One region of the Pantoea sp. X-Soil-OKNW-713 genome, then DNA from elsewhere that is predicted to be linked to it. Evidence: predicted binding sites of a transcription regulator. Region 1 holds the regulator's gene; the other holds the start of a gene.
The links. Region 1 encodes CRP, which controls carbon source genes, mostly activating them, when cyclic AMP is high. Its sites were predicted from a motif close to ATGTGANNNNNNTCACAT; they were not measured.
Positions count from the first base shown of each region.

Region 1 (6,080 bases):
TCGGCCATCAGATCACGGGTATACAGCGGTTTCTGGGTGCGCAGCACGCGCGCAATGCGGCTGAAGTGATACAGGCAGAAATTCCCCACCGGATTGTCCGGGTGCTGGCGGGCAATTTTTTCCAGCGCACCCAGCTGCTTATCCATTTGAAACCGTTCCGGCAGCTGATGATACAAAATGGCATCGGCCAGCAAGCGCAGACGGGCGGAGATGGTCTTGGCATTCCAGCGAATCACCGCTTCTGCATGGCTCTGCTCCACCAGCTTTTGCACTTCTTCCGGCTGATGCAGGCTGACGGAGATATGTTCCTGCAAATCGAGCGCCACCTGAAAGGCACGCGTCAGGCGTTTGTGGCTGTTATCGCGGCTGGCCGACAGCATATGCATTTGCTGGTAGCAGGTGGTGATCAGATCTACCGCTTTCTGCTGGCGCGCCAGCAACGGCGGCAGCGCTTTCTCCGGGTCGGTCAGCTGCGTCAACAGGGTATATTTGGCATCGCAATAATCCGCCAGCTCACGGTACAGCAGGCTCAGCGACTCGCGCATCGGCTGCTCTTTCCACAGCCAAAACCAGAACCAGTTGAACAACCCATACCACAAGGTCCCGCCGATATAGAGCAGCGGCGGCACCCAGATCGGCATACGTCCCACCAGGCTCAGGGTAAAGATGGAGGCAATCAGCGTGGCAGGCAACAAGCGGCCATGCAACGGGCTGATCTCACCCGTCACGCCCACTAATAACGGCAGCACCAGCAGAATCAGCGGCAGGGGGACGTGATAATCCGTCAGCCACTGGATCAGAAAGCTGCCGGTCGCAAACAGGGAACCACCAATAATCAGGCGTTTAAAAAAGCGTTTATGCGGCGTATCAAGACCGGCGATGTTGCAACAGGCGGGCACTAAGGAGAACAGCAAGCCTTTTTGCAGGTCGCCAAACAGCCAGCCGAGGGCCACGGGCAGGCACAGCACCAGCGTTTGCCGCAGGGCATAGTTCACTTCGGGATGATAGATGATTCGACGCCACATCAGCTCATCGCAGACAAAAACGGCGTGATGCTGCCATCACGCCGTGGGTGAGAAGAAATTAGCGGGTGCCGTAAACGACGATGGTTTTACCATGTGCGGAGATCAGGTTTTGATCTTCCAGCATTTTCAGAATACGGCCAACTGTCTCGCGTGAGCATCCGACGATCTGACCAATTTCCTGACGGGTGATTTTGATCTGCATCCCGTCCGGGTGGGTCATGGCATCGGGCTGTTTGGCCAGATTGAGCAGCGTCTGCGCAATGCGACCGGTCACATCAAGGAAGGCAAGGTTGCCCACTTTTTCTGATGTCACCTGTAGGCGACGCGCCATCTGCGCCGAAAGACGCATTAAAATATCCGGGTTTACCTGAATCAGCTGACGGAATTTTTTGTAGGAAATTTCAGCCACTTCGCAGGCAGTTTTGGCTCGTACCCAGGCACTACGTTCCTGACCTTCTTCAAACAGGCCAAGCTCGCCGATGAAATCCCCCTGATTGAGGTAGGAGAGAATCATCTCTTTGCCTTCTTCATCCTTGATCAGCACCGCAACGGCACCTTTCACGATGTAGTAGAGCGTTTCCGCTTTCTCACCCTGATGAATCAGGGTGCTTTTGGATGGATATTTGTGAATATGGCAATGGGACAGGAACCATTCGAGTGTAGGGTCTGTTTGCGGTTTGCCGAGAACCATTCGCTATTATCCTCTGTTGTAATCGTGCCCAAAACACAGGGGGCAGTTTTCCCTGTCAGGCGGTGAAATCGTAGAGCGCTTCCTGTTAAGGAAAATTATTCGGGTGGACTCTTAAGCCAGGCTTCTGATTCTTCCCGCCTTCGTCTATTGCGACGAAAATATTTTCAGCTCTGTTTGTAGCACAGCTTTTGCTAGCTGTCTTCTGTTGTCTCGCTTCAGCAAAAGGGCGATTAGTCTGGATTGCTGTTTCTCAGGTGAAAGCGTACTCTGGCGGCAAATCAGCCTATTCAGGAGAAAGAATAATGCAGGCACGGGTTAAATGGGTGGAAGGGCTTACCTTTCTCGGAGAATCCTCATCAGGTCACCAGATATTAATGGATGGCAATTCGGGCGACAAAGCACCGAGCCCGATGGAGATGGTGCTGATGGCGGCAGGCGGTTGCAGCGCGATTGACGTCGTGTCGATCCTGCAAAAAGGGCGCAATGATGTGAAGGATTGTGAGGTCAAACTGACCTCGGAACGTCGTGAAGAAGCGCCACGCATTTTCACACATATCAACCTGCATTTTATTGTTACCGGCAAAGCGCTGGGCGATAAAGCGGTGGCGCGAGCGGTTGATCTGTCGGCTGAGAAATATTGCTCGGTGGCGATTATGCTGGGCAAAGGGGTAGAAATCACCCACAGTTACGAGGTTATCGAACTTTAGCACGAACGTAGCGGAGCGATTTATCGTGCGGATTTTTCCCGCAGCGATCTCGGGATCGCGCAATAAATCGCGCCGTTACGGTTATGTTTGATTATTCGATGCGTTTGCCTTCAATCAGTCGCTGCACCAGCGGCGTCATAATCAGCTCCATCGCCAGCCCCATTTTGCCGCCGGGCACCACCAGGGTGTTCATATGCGAGATAAAGGAATCCTGAATCATCGCCAGCAGATAGGGGAAGGCAATACCTTCCAGACCACGGAAATGGATCACCACAAAGCTTTCATCCAGTGATGGAATTTCACGCGCAGCAAACGGGTTAGACGTATCGACGGTAGGTACGCGCTGGAAGTTGATATGGGTGCGTGAGAACTGCGGGGTGATGAAGTTGATGTAATCCTCCATCGAACGCACCACCGAATCCATCACCGCTTCGCGTGAATGGCCGCGCTCGCTGGTGTCGCGAATCAGCTTTTGAATCCACTCAAGGTTGACGATCGGTACCACACCTACCAATAAGTCGACGTGTTCAGCCACGTTGTGCTGCTGCGTCACCACCCCGCCGTGCAAGCCTTCATAAAACAACACATCGGTGTTTTCCGGCAGCGGCTGCCACGGGGTGAAGGTGCCCGGCACCTGATTCCACGGCACGGCTTCGTCATAGGTATGCAGATATTTGCGCGACTGACCAAGACCGGTTTTACCGTATTGCTTAAAGGTTTGCTCCAGCAGGCCAAAATCGTTGGCCTCCGGGCCGAAATAGCTGATATGACGGCCAAGGTCGCGCGCTTTGCGGATCGCCATGTCCATCTCAGGGCGCGTGTAGCGATGAAAACTGTCACCTTCGACCTCCGCCGCATGCAGGTTCAACTGCTGGAATATTTTGCGGAAGGCAAGGCTGGTGGTGGTGGTTCCGGCGCCGCTGGAACCGGTAACGGCAATGATCGGATGCCTGGCTGACATAACAAAGCTCCCTGTGAAGTCCGGCGATGAGCATTGTTAGCACGAAAAGCCGGGATGTGCATTAGCCGCGAAATTCACCGCGTGCCATGATATTGACGGTTTCGTGCAGTTCTGACCACACCAGCACAGCGTCACCGCGTTCCAGTTGGCGACGCACATCAGCGACTTTTTGCGCCAGACTGCGCTCCTGTTCACCGTAGTCGGTGCCTTCGCGTAATACAAAGGCTTCGATCAGGTTTTCCAGCGTTTCAGCTTCAAGTTGTTGCCACGGAATAATCACGATCATACATCCAGGTAAGTTGATAACCACTGCGGCACGCGTTGTTCCAGCCACATTTGCGGTCGTAGCAGCGTACCGCCAACAAAGCCGACATGGCCGCCTTGCTGTGTCAGCTGATATTGAATCGAGGACGACAGTTGCTCCGGCTTCGGTATTACTGCGTCGGTCATAAAGGGATCGTCCTTAGCATGGATGATCAGCAGCGGTTTGCGTACCCCGGTCAGCAGCGGCATCGCGCTGGCCCGATGATAATAATCGCCTGCATCCACAAAGCCGTGCGCCCTGGAGGTGACGGCATCGTCAAAGTCGCGCAGGCGGCGCAGGGCGCGCAGTTCACGTAAATCGACCGGCAGGGTGCCCGGCCAGGCCTTCAGCTTACGTTTAGCGTTCTTTTTCAGCTGCGTCAGCAGGTAGTGCTGATAAAAACGTGAGAAACCGTTCTCCAGCTTCTGGCTACAGGGTTCCAGCAGCAGGGGCGCAGAGATGGCGACTGCGGCATCCAGCGGCGCATCATGCCCCTCTAATCCAGTCAGGCACGCCAGCATATTACCGCCCAGCGACACGCCGACGGCGGTGGTGGGGACATCGCCCCATTCACGCTTTAACCAGCGCAGAAAGAAGCTGGCATCTTCGGTTTCGCCGGAATGGTAAATCCGGTGCAGGCGGTTCGGTTCACCGCTACAGCCGCGAAAATGCATCACCACTGCCAGCCAACCGCGTGCCTGACATGCCTGCATCAACCCATGCGCATAGGGGCTGTGAAAGCTGCCTTCTAAACCATGAAACAGCACCATGCGTGGTTTGTGCGCGGCCTGAATAGGGTCTTCACTCCACGCAAGATCGACAAAATCGCCGTCCGGCAAATCGAGGCGTTGCCAGTGTGGGCGCAGAGTCACGCGCCGCCTGAGCAGACGTGGCAGCAGAGTTTGCAGATGCGGATTGCGAAAACCGCTGAGAGGAATGAAGTCCTCTTCGGGCGGGGAGTCAAAATTACTGTGGTAAACGCTTGTCTGATGCATATCTCGCTGATAGTTTCGATGGGTTTTTTGGCTTTCCTGGGTGAGGAGCACCCGAATCAACATGGAACTGAGTCTGTTTTTGTCAATGCTGGGCTTTCTCTGGGTCGCTGCGATCACGCCAGGGCCTAATAATATGTTACTTACCGCCTCCGCTGCCAACTTTGGCTTTCTGCGTTCTTTCCCGTTGTTAATCGGCATCATGATCGGTATGCAGGCGATGCTGCTGATGGTGGCCTTTGGCGTAGGTGGCCTTATCCTACTCTATCCTGCCTTACATCTGGTTCTGAAAATCGCCGGTAGCCTGTATCTGCTGTGGCTGGCATGGAAAATCGCCACGGCGGAATATGAGCAACTGGATACGGATTCGGCCCCGCCGGTGCCAACGCCGTTCTGGCAGGGCGGGTTACTGCAACTGATTAATCCAAAGGCGTGGCTGATGGCGTTGGGGGCCGTAGCCAGCTTTAGCCTGGCGGGGGCCGCTTACCTGCACTCGGTGGTAGCAATCAGCGTCGGAATGGCGTTGGTGAATGTGGTTTCCGGGGTGATCTGGATGGGCTTCGGCTCACTGATTGGTCGTTTGCTGCGAAGCCCGCGTGCGTGGAAAATCTTTAACCTGGCGATGGGAATCCTGACCGCCGCCTGTGTGCTGTTGATTTGGCACTAAGCCAATCCGAGGCGCGTCTGACGCGCCTTTTTTGTATTTGCGTATTCTGCATAGTCTTGCCCGATGATTGCCTAAGAACCGATTTTCATTAGGGATAATTTTTAATTCCTTTATGAAACCATTACTGCTGGCGACACTGCACCCAACATAAAAATATTGGGGTGTACGATGATGGCAGTGAAGAAAACCATAACCACATTGGCAGCAACGCTGGCGTTGCTGACCTTCCAGGCCGAGGCGGTTAACGTCACGGTGGCGTACCAGACTTCGGCGGAACCGGCCAAAGTGGCACAGGCCGACAATACCTTCGCCAAACAGAGCGGCGCGACCGTTGACTGGCGTAAGTTTGATAGCGGAGCCAGCGTGTTACGTGCGCTGGCGTCCGGCGATGTCCAGATTGGCAACATCGGCTCCAGCCCGCTGGCGGTAGCGGCCACGCAGCAACTGCCGATCGAGGCCTTCCTGTTGGCTTCGCAGCTCGGAAATTCCGAAGCGTTGGTGGTGAAGAAATCCATCAACAATCCCAAAGATCTCATCGGCAAACGGATTGCCGTCCCCTTTATCTCCACCACCCATTACAGCCTGCTGGCGGCGCTGAAACATTGGGGTATCAAACCCACGGACGTCCAACTGGTGAACCTGCAACCCCCCGCGATCATTGCCGCCTGGCAGCGTGGCGATATTGATGGTGCCTACGTCTGGGCACCGGCAGTTAACGAACTGGAGAAGGATG
Region 1 covers NZ_AP035995.1:4,038,975-4,045,054, reverse strand. Annotated here, with positions in the region: gene AC6I8R_RS18935 (YccS/YhfK family putative transporter) at 1-1,025, opposite strand, end outside; gene crp (cAMP-activated global transcriptional regulator CRP) at 1,084-1,716, opposite strand; gene AC6I8R_RS18925 (OsmC family protein) at 2,019-2,423, shown strand; gene AC6I8R_RS18920 (phosphoribulokinase) at 2,515-3,384, opposite strand; gene AC6I8R_RS18915 (YheU family protein) at 3,446-3,664, opposite strand; gene AC6I8R_RS18910 (hydrolase) at 3,667-4,683, opposite strand; gene AC6I8R_RS18905 (LysE family translocator) at 4,745-5,347, shown strand; gene tauA (taurine ABC transporter substrate-binding protein) at 5,516-6,080, shown strand, end outside.

Region 2 (6,080 bases), 880 kb from region 1:
GCTTTCAGCGCTGCAAAGCGGTCACCCTTTACATCACCGAGGCGCAAAGTGACTTTCTCTGCGGCAAACAACGGGTTAAGCGATAGCGCCAGTGTCAGACCGGCAAATAAAGCAGCCAGCCGCATCAGGCACTCCTTTTTTCATGGCGATCGACAGCCGCGACTTTTTCGCGCGTCAGTGGCAGCAACTCGCGGCCATATTCCACCGCATCGTTAAGGGGATCGAAACCACGAATCAGCACGTTATGGATGCCGATGCGGTAGTAATCCAGCAGCGCGTCAGACACCTGCTCGGGCGTGCCAACCAATGCGGTGGAGTTGTAGCCACCCTGCACCAGTTTGGCGACGCCGGTCCACAGCACTTTATCGTGGCGTTCGCTCTCGTTGGCGGCAGCTAACAAACGTTGTGCACCGACGCTCTGTGGTTTTGGCAAGCCGAAGGTATAACCGCTTTCCGCCAGCTGTTTCCCGGCCGTTTCGCGAATGTACTCGGCACGTTCCCAGGCCTCTTTTTCGGTGCTACCGAGGATGGGGCGGAAAGAAATGTTGAAATCAATTTCCCGCCCCTGTTTTGCGGCGGCAGCACGAACGCTGCGCACCGTCTCTTCTGCGCCTTTCAACGGTTCGCCCCACAAGGCGAACACATCGGCATGGCGTGCCGCGACATCAATCGCTTCTGCTGACGAACCGCCAAAATAGATCGGCAGCTTTTTCTGCAACGGCTTAATCGCGGAGAACGCCTGCTCGGCCTGGTAGAACCTTCCCTGGTGATTGTAGGGTTGCGTCGATTCCAGACTCTGCTTCAGCACCGTCAGAAACTCATCAGTACGCGCGTAGCGTTCGGCTTTATTGAGAAAATCACCATCGCGGCGTTGTTCACTGTCGCTGCCGCCGCTGATGATATGCACCGCCAGGCGGCCATCGGTGAGGTGATCGAGCGAAGCCAGTTTGCGCGCGGCAAGGGTGGGTGCCACAAAACCTGGACGATGGGCCAGCAGGAATTTCAGCGTCGAAGTATGGGCGGCGGCATGGGCGGTGACGAGAAAACCGTCCGGTTGATCGGACCAGTAACCGACCAGGATGCGGTCAAACCCGGCGTCTTCATGGGCGCGGGCGAAGCGGGCGATGTAGTCTTTATCAAATAACGGGCCGCTGGCTGGAATGATTTCGGAGGCGAGGCGGTGGCCAATCATGCCAAGAAACTGAATGCTCATAGTGTTCTCCTGATGTGAAGTCATGGAGAAAAGCTACGGGCGCGGGCGGTGGCAACGGAAATTCAATATTGTGCAAAGGTTTTGCGTTTTGACGTGAAGCAGCGTCGGGCGCGGAGAGCGGGGTAAAAAAAGGAGATATAACGGATAGGAATAATAAAGAAGAGAAGGGCGAGCCGAAGCCCGCCCTTAACATCAGAAGCCCAGCACCAGACCGGCAATCGCAGCGGAAAGCACGCTTACCAGGGTAGAGCCGTACAGCAGTTTCAGACCGAAGCGGGACACCACGTTGCCCTGTTCTTCGTTCAGACCTTTAATCGCACCTGCCACAATCCCGATAGAGGAGAAGTTAGCAAAGGAGACAAGGAACACTGACAGAATACCTTCCGCATGCGGTGACAGCTGACCGGCAATTTTTTGCAGATCCATCATCGCCACGAATTCGTTAGAAACCAGTTTGGTCGCCATGATGCTGCCAACCTGCAACGCTTCGTTGGAAGGCACGCCCATCACCCAGGCAAACGGATAGAAGACATAACCCAGCACGCCCTGGAAGCTGATGCCGAAGATCACATCAAACAGCGCATTCAGGCCGGAAATCAGGGCGATAAAACCGATCAACATCGCCGCAACGATAATCGCCACACGGAAACCGGCAAGGATGTATTCGCCCAGCATTTCGAAGAAGCTCTGACCTTTGTGCAGGTCCTGCAATTGCAGATCTTCTTCGCTATCGACGCGGTACGGGTTAATCAGCGACAACACGATAAAGGTACTGAACATGTTCAGTACCAGCGCGGCAACCACATATTTGGGTTGCAGCATGGTCATGTAAGCGCCAACGATCGACATAGACACAGTCGACATCGCGGTAGCCGCCATGGTGTACATGCGGCGCTGTGACATTTTGCCGAGGATATCCTTATAGGCGATAAAGTTTTCTGATTGTCCCAGAATCAGAGAGCTGACGGCGTTAAAGGATTCCAGTTTGCCCATGCCATTGATTTTTGACAGCACGGTACCGATGCCACGAATCACCCACGGCAGGATGCGGAAATGTTGCAAAATACCGATCAGGGCGGAGATAAACACAATCGGGCACAGCACATTGAGGAAGAAGAAGGCGAGGCCTTTTTCATTCATATTGCCGAACACGAAGTTAGTCCCTTCTGCTGCGTACTTGAGCAGATGGTCAAACAGGCCTGCAAACCCTTTGACGAAGCCAAGACCCGCTTCAGAGTTCAGGAAGAACCAGGCCAACAGAACTTCAATCACCAGAAGCTGAACGATATAGCGAATACGGATGCTTTTACGATCGTGACTGACCAATAAGGCCAGCACGGCTACCACCACCAATGCCAAAAGAAAGTGCAAAATATGGGACATGTCGGCTCCAAATTTGAGGAGGGTTGTATTTTGCTGCGTATTCTATGTAACGCGTTACTTAAAAACGAGATCTAAACCACATTATAAGTATTAACTATCGACATATTTTTAAGATTAGTCTCAACCATCACAACTTCTTCACACACTTCTTACAACAAAAATAACCACAAAGTCATTGTCTATAAAATGAGCCGAGGGTAGATTGATTCCTGTTGCACACATTTTGGCAAAACCTGGCTTTACCGCAATGTATAGCAAAGGCTATACTTTATAGCATTATCTATTAAAGCGATAACTATAACCATATTTCACTTGCCGCGCCTGCCCCGTAACCTGTTCGGGTCAACAAGCGTTAAGACAGGGTCAGAAACTATGTCAGAAAGCCGCACCGCTGAGCGCGCCGCTCGCGGAGCCAGAAAGATCAAACTTGCCTTGCTGGGACCGGCCTTCATCGCGGCTATTGGTTATATCGATCCCGGCAATTTCGCCACCAATATTCAGGCGGGGGCTGCGTACGGCTACAAACTGCTGTGGGTGGTGGTCTGGGCGAATATCATGGCAATGCTGATTCAGCTCATGTCAGCCAAGCTGGGTATCGCTACCGGCAAAAATCTCGCGGAACATATTCGCGATCGCTTCCCCCGTCCGGCGGTATGGTTTTACTGGGTACAAGCCGAAATCATCGCTATGGCGACCGACCTGGCCGAATTTATCGGTGCCGCGCTGGGCTTTAAGTTGTTGCTTGGCATCTCGCTTTTCCAGGGTGCGGTGCTGACCGGTATCGCGACCTTCCTGATTCTAATGCTGCAAAATCGTGGACAAAAGCCCCTCGAATTGGTTATTGGCGGGCTGCTGCTGTTTGTGGCCGCGGCATATATTGTTGAGTTGTTCTTCTCCCAGCCCAAGGTCAGCGAGCTGATTACCGGCATGGCGCTGCCATCCTTGCCGACGGCGGATGCGGTATTCCTTGCTGCCGGCGTACTCGGTGCCACCATTATGCCGCATGTGATTTATCTGCATTCGGCGCTGACGCAATACGGTAATCAGGGCACCAAAGGACAGCGTTACTCCTCCACCAAACTGGATGTGGCGATTGCCATGACTATTGCCGGGTTTGTTAACCTGGCAATGATGGCAACCGCAGCGGCAGCGTTTCATTTCAGTGGCCATACTGGCATTGCCGATCTGGATCAGGCGTACCTGACGCTGCAACCGTTGTTAAGCCATGCTGCGGCGACGGTATTTGGTCTGAGTCTGGTGGCAGCAGGGTTGTCTTCAACGGTGGTGGGAACCCTGGCCGGGCAGGTGGTCATGCAGGGTTTTATCCGTTTCCAGATTCCGCTGTGGCTACGTCGCGCCATTACCATGCTGCCTTCTTTTATTGTGATCTGGGCAGGCTGGGATCCGACACGCATTCTGGTGTTTAGCCAGGTGCTGCTGAGCTTCGGTATCGCACTGGCGTTGGTGCCGCTGTTGTTCTTTACCGGCAACCGCGAGCTGATGGGGGCTGAGATGGTTAATTCACGTCTGATGCAAACCGTCGGCTGGGTGATTGTCGGGTTAGTGGTGGCGCTGAATATTTATCTGCTGGTCGGGCAGGCGCTGGGGTTATAAAAAAGGTGTGCAGATGCACACCTTTTTGTTGAAGCGGCGCGATTTTTCGCGCAGAGGAATAAGCAGATATTAGTAGCGGTCGCGACCGTGGTCATGGCCGTGACCATGTCCATGATGGTCATGACGATGCTCATAACGCCAGCGCTCATGACGGCGACGTTCCTGCTCGCGTTTCCACGCCTCATGTCGACGCCACTCCTCATGACGCCACCAACGATGATCGTGGTAACGATAGCGATCATTCCACCAACGCGGCTCGCGCCAGCGGCCACCATCCCAGTAGTAACCTCGATGATCGCGATCGCCTAAATGCAGGGTGATGCCAGGGGCCAGATTAATGGTGGCACTACTGGCATGGGCTGTGTGTAGTGCCAGTGGGGACAGCGTTGCCAGCAAAGCGGCAAACAAAATTCCACGTTTCATAATTCTCCTTTCCGGCAGCTTATCGATTGCTACCGTTGCGCTAGTCTGCCAGATCGGACCAAAAAGTCCTTAAGACGTAGTCTGAATGCATTGAGGATAATCTGAAATAAGAGTTTTCTGCCGGAAGGGAAGCCCGGCGTTGGCCGGGCGGGAAAGCGGTTACACCAGAATCGCGTTGATGGCCTCTAACTCTGCTTCGCTCAGCGCAGGCTGGCTCAGCATGGCAACGGCATCATCAATTTGCGCAGTTTTACTGGCACCAATCAATACTGAGGTGACGCGGGTATCACGCAGCACCCAGCTCAGCGCCATCTGCGCCAGTTTCTGGTCACGCTGCTGTGCAATGTTTTGCAATGCTCGGACCTTGGCCATTTTTTCCTGTGTCAGTTGGTCTTCACGCAGGAATTTGCTGCCGCTGGCCACCCTTGAATCCTCGGGAATACCTTGCAGATAACGGTCAGTCAGAACGCCGCCAGCCAGTGGCGAGAAGGCGATGCAGCCGACGCCATTGTCGCCCAATACATCCAGCAACCCTTGTTCTGGCGCGCGCTCAAACATCGAGTAGCGTGGCTGGTGAATCAGGCAGGGCGTACCGAGGTCGCGTAGAATGGCAATCGCTTCAGCGGCGCGCTCTGCCGGGTAATTTGAGATGGCGGCATACAGCGCTTTGCCCTGGCGCACCACCTGATCCAGCGCCCGCATGGTTTCTTCCAGCGGGGTTTCCGGGTCCGGGCGATGGTGATAAAAGATATCCACGTATTCCAGCCCCATGCGTTTCAGGCTTTGATCGAGGCTGGAAATCAGATACTTGCGCGAACCCCAGTCACCATAGGGGCCATCCCACATGGTGTAACCGGCTTTGGTGGAGATTAACAACTCATCACGATAGCCACGGAAATCCTCCCGCAGAATGCGCCCAAAATTCTCTTCAGCCGATCCCGGCGGCGGTCCGTAGTTATTTGCCAGGTCAAAATGCGTGATACCGCAATCAAAAGCGTGGCGCAGCAGTTCGCGGCTGTTATCAACCCGGGTGCTGTCGCCAAAGTTGTGCCACAAGCCAAGCGAAATCGCTGGAAGTTTCAGGCCACTACGACCACTGCGGCGATATTGCATCTGTTGATAACGTTCGGGATGGGGAAAAACACTCATGCAGCGTTCCTGTCTCAAAGGGGGAGAAAGTGTCATCAGCATAGCAGTGTATGCGTTTACACTAATGGCAAACGCGTCGGCGATCGCAACTTACGGATTTTTCCGTCATCGTAACGTTCTGTTGCCAGATCATTCTGAGAAATGATGTTGAAAATCTAACCAATTCAGCCGCATCGCTAATACTCCAGATATAACCCACCAAGGAGTCGCTGCGCATGAAAACCCTCAAAATTGGCGAATTTTTGTTGATGCGTTTACAGCAAGCGGGGATCCGGCACCTGTTTGGCGTGCCGGGGGA
Region 2 covers NZ_AP035995.1:3,163,920-3,169,999, reverse strand. Annotated here, with positions in the region: gene AC6I8R_RS14840 (ABC transporter substrate-binding protein) at 1-125, opposite strand, end outside; gene AC6I8R_RS14835 (LLM class flavin-dependent oxidoreductase) at 125-1,213, opposite strand; gene AC6I8R_RS14830 (NupC/NupG family nucleoside CNT transporter) at 1,406-2,596, opposite strand; gene AC6I8R_RS14825 (Nramp family divalent metal transporter) at 2,930-4,210, shown strand; gene AC6I8R_RS14820 (DUF2502 domain-containing protein) at 4,280-4,633, opposite strand; gene mgrA (L-glyceraldehyde 3-phosphate reductase) at 4,793-5,782, opposite strand; gene AC6I8R_RS14810 (thiamine pyrophosphate-binding protein) at 5,998-6,080, shown strand, end outside.
Region 2: AC6I8R_RS14830 (NupC/NupG family nucleoside CNT transporter) is a predicted target of CRP. The motif match lies at 2,661-2,678, and genes of this name have one in related genera.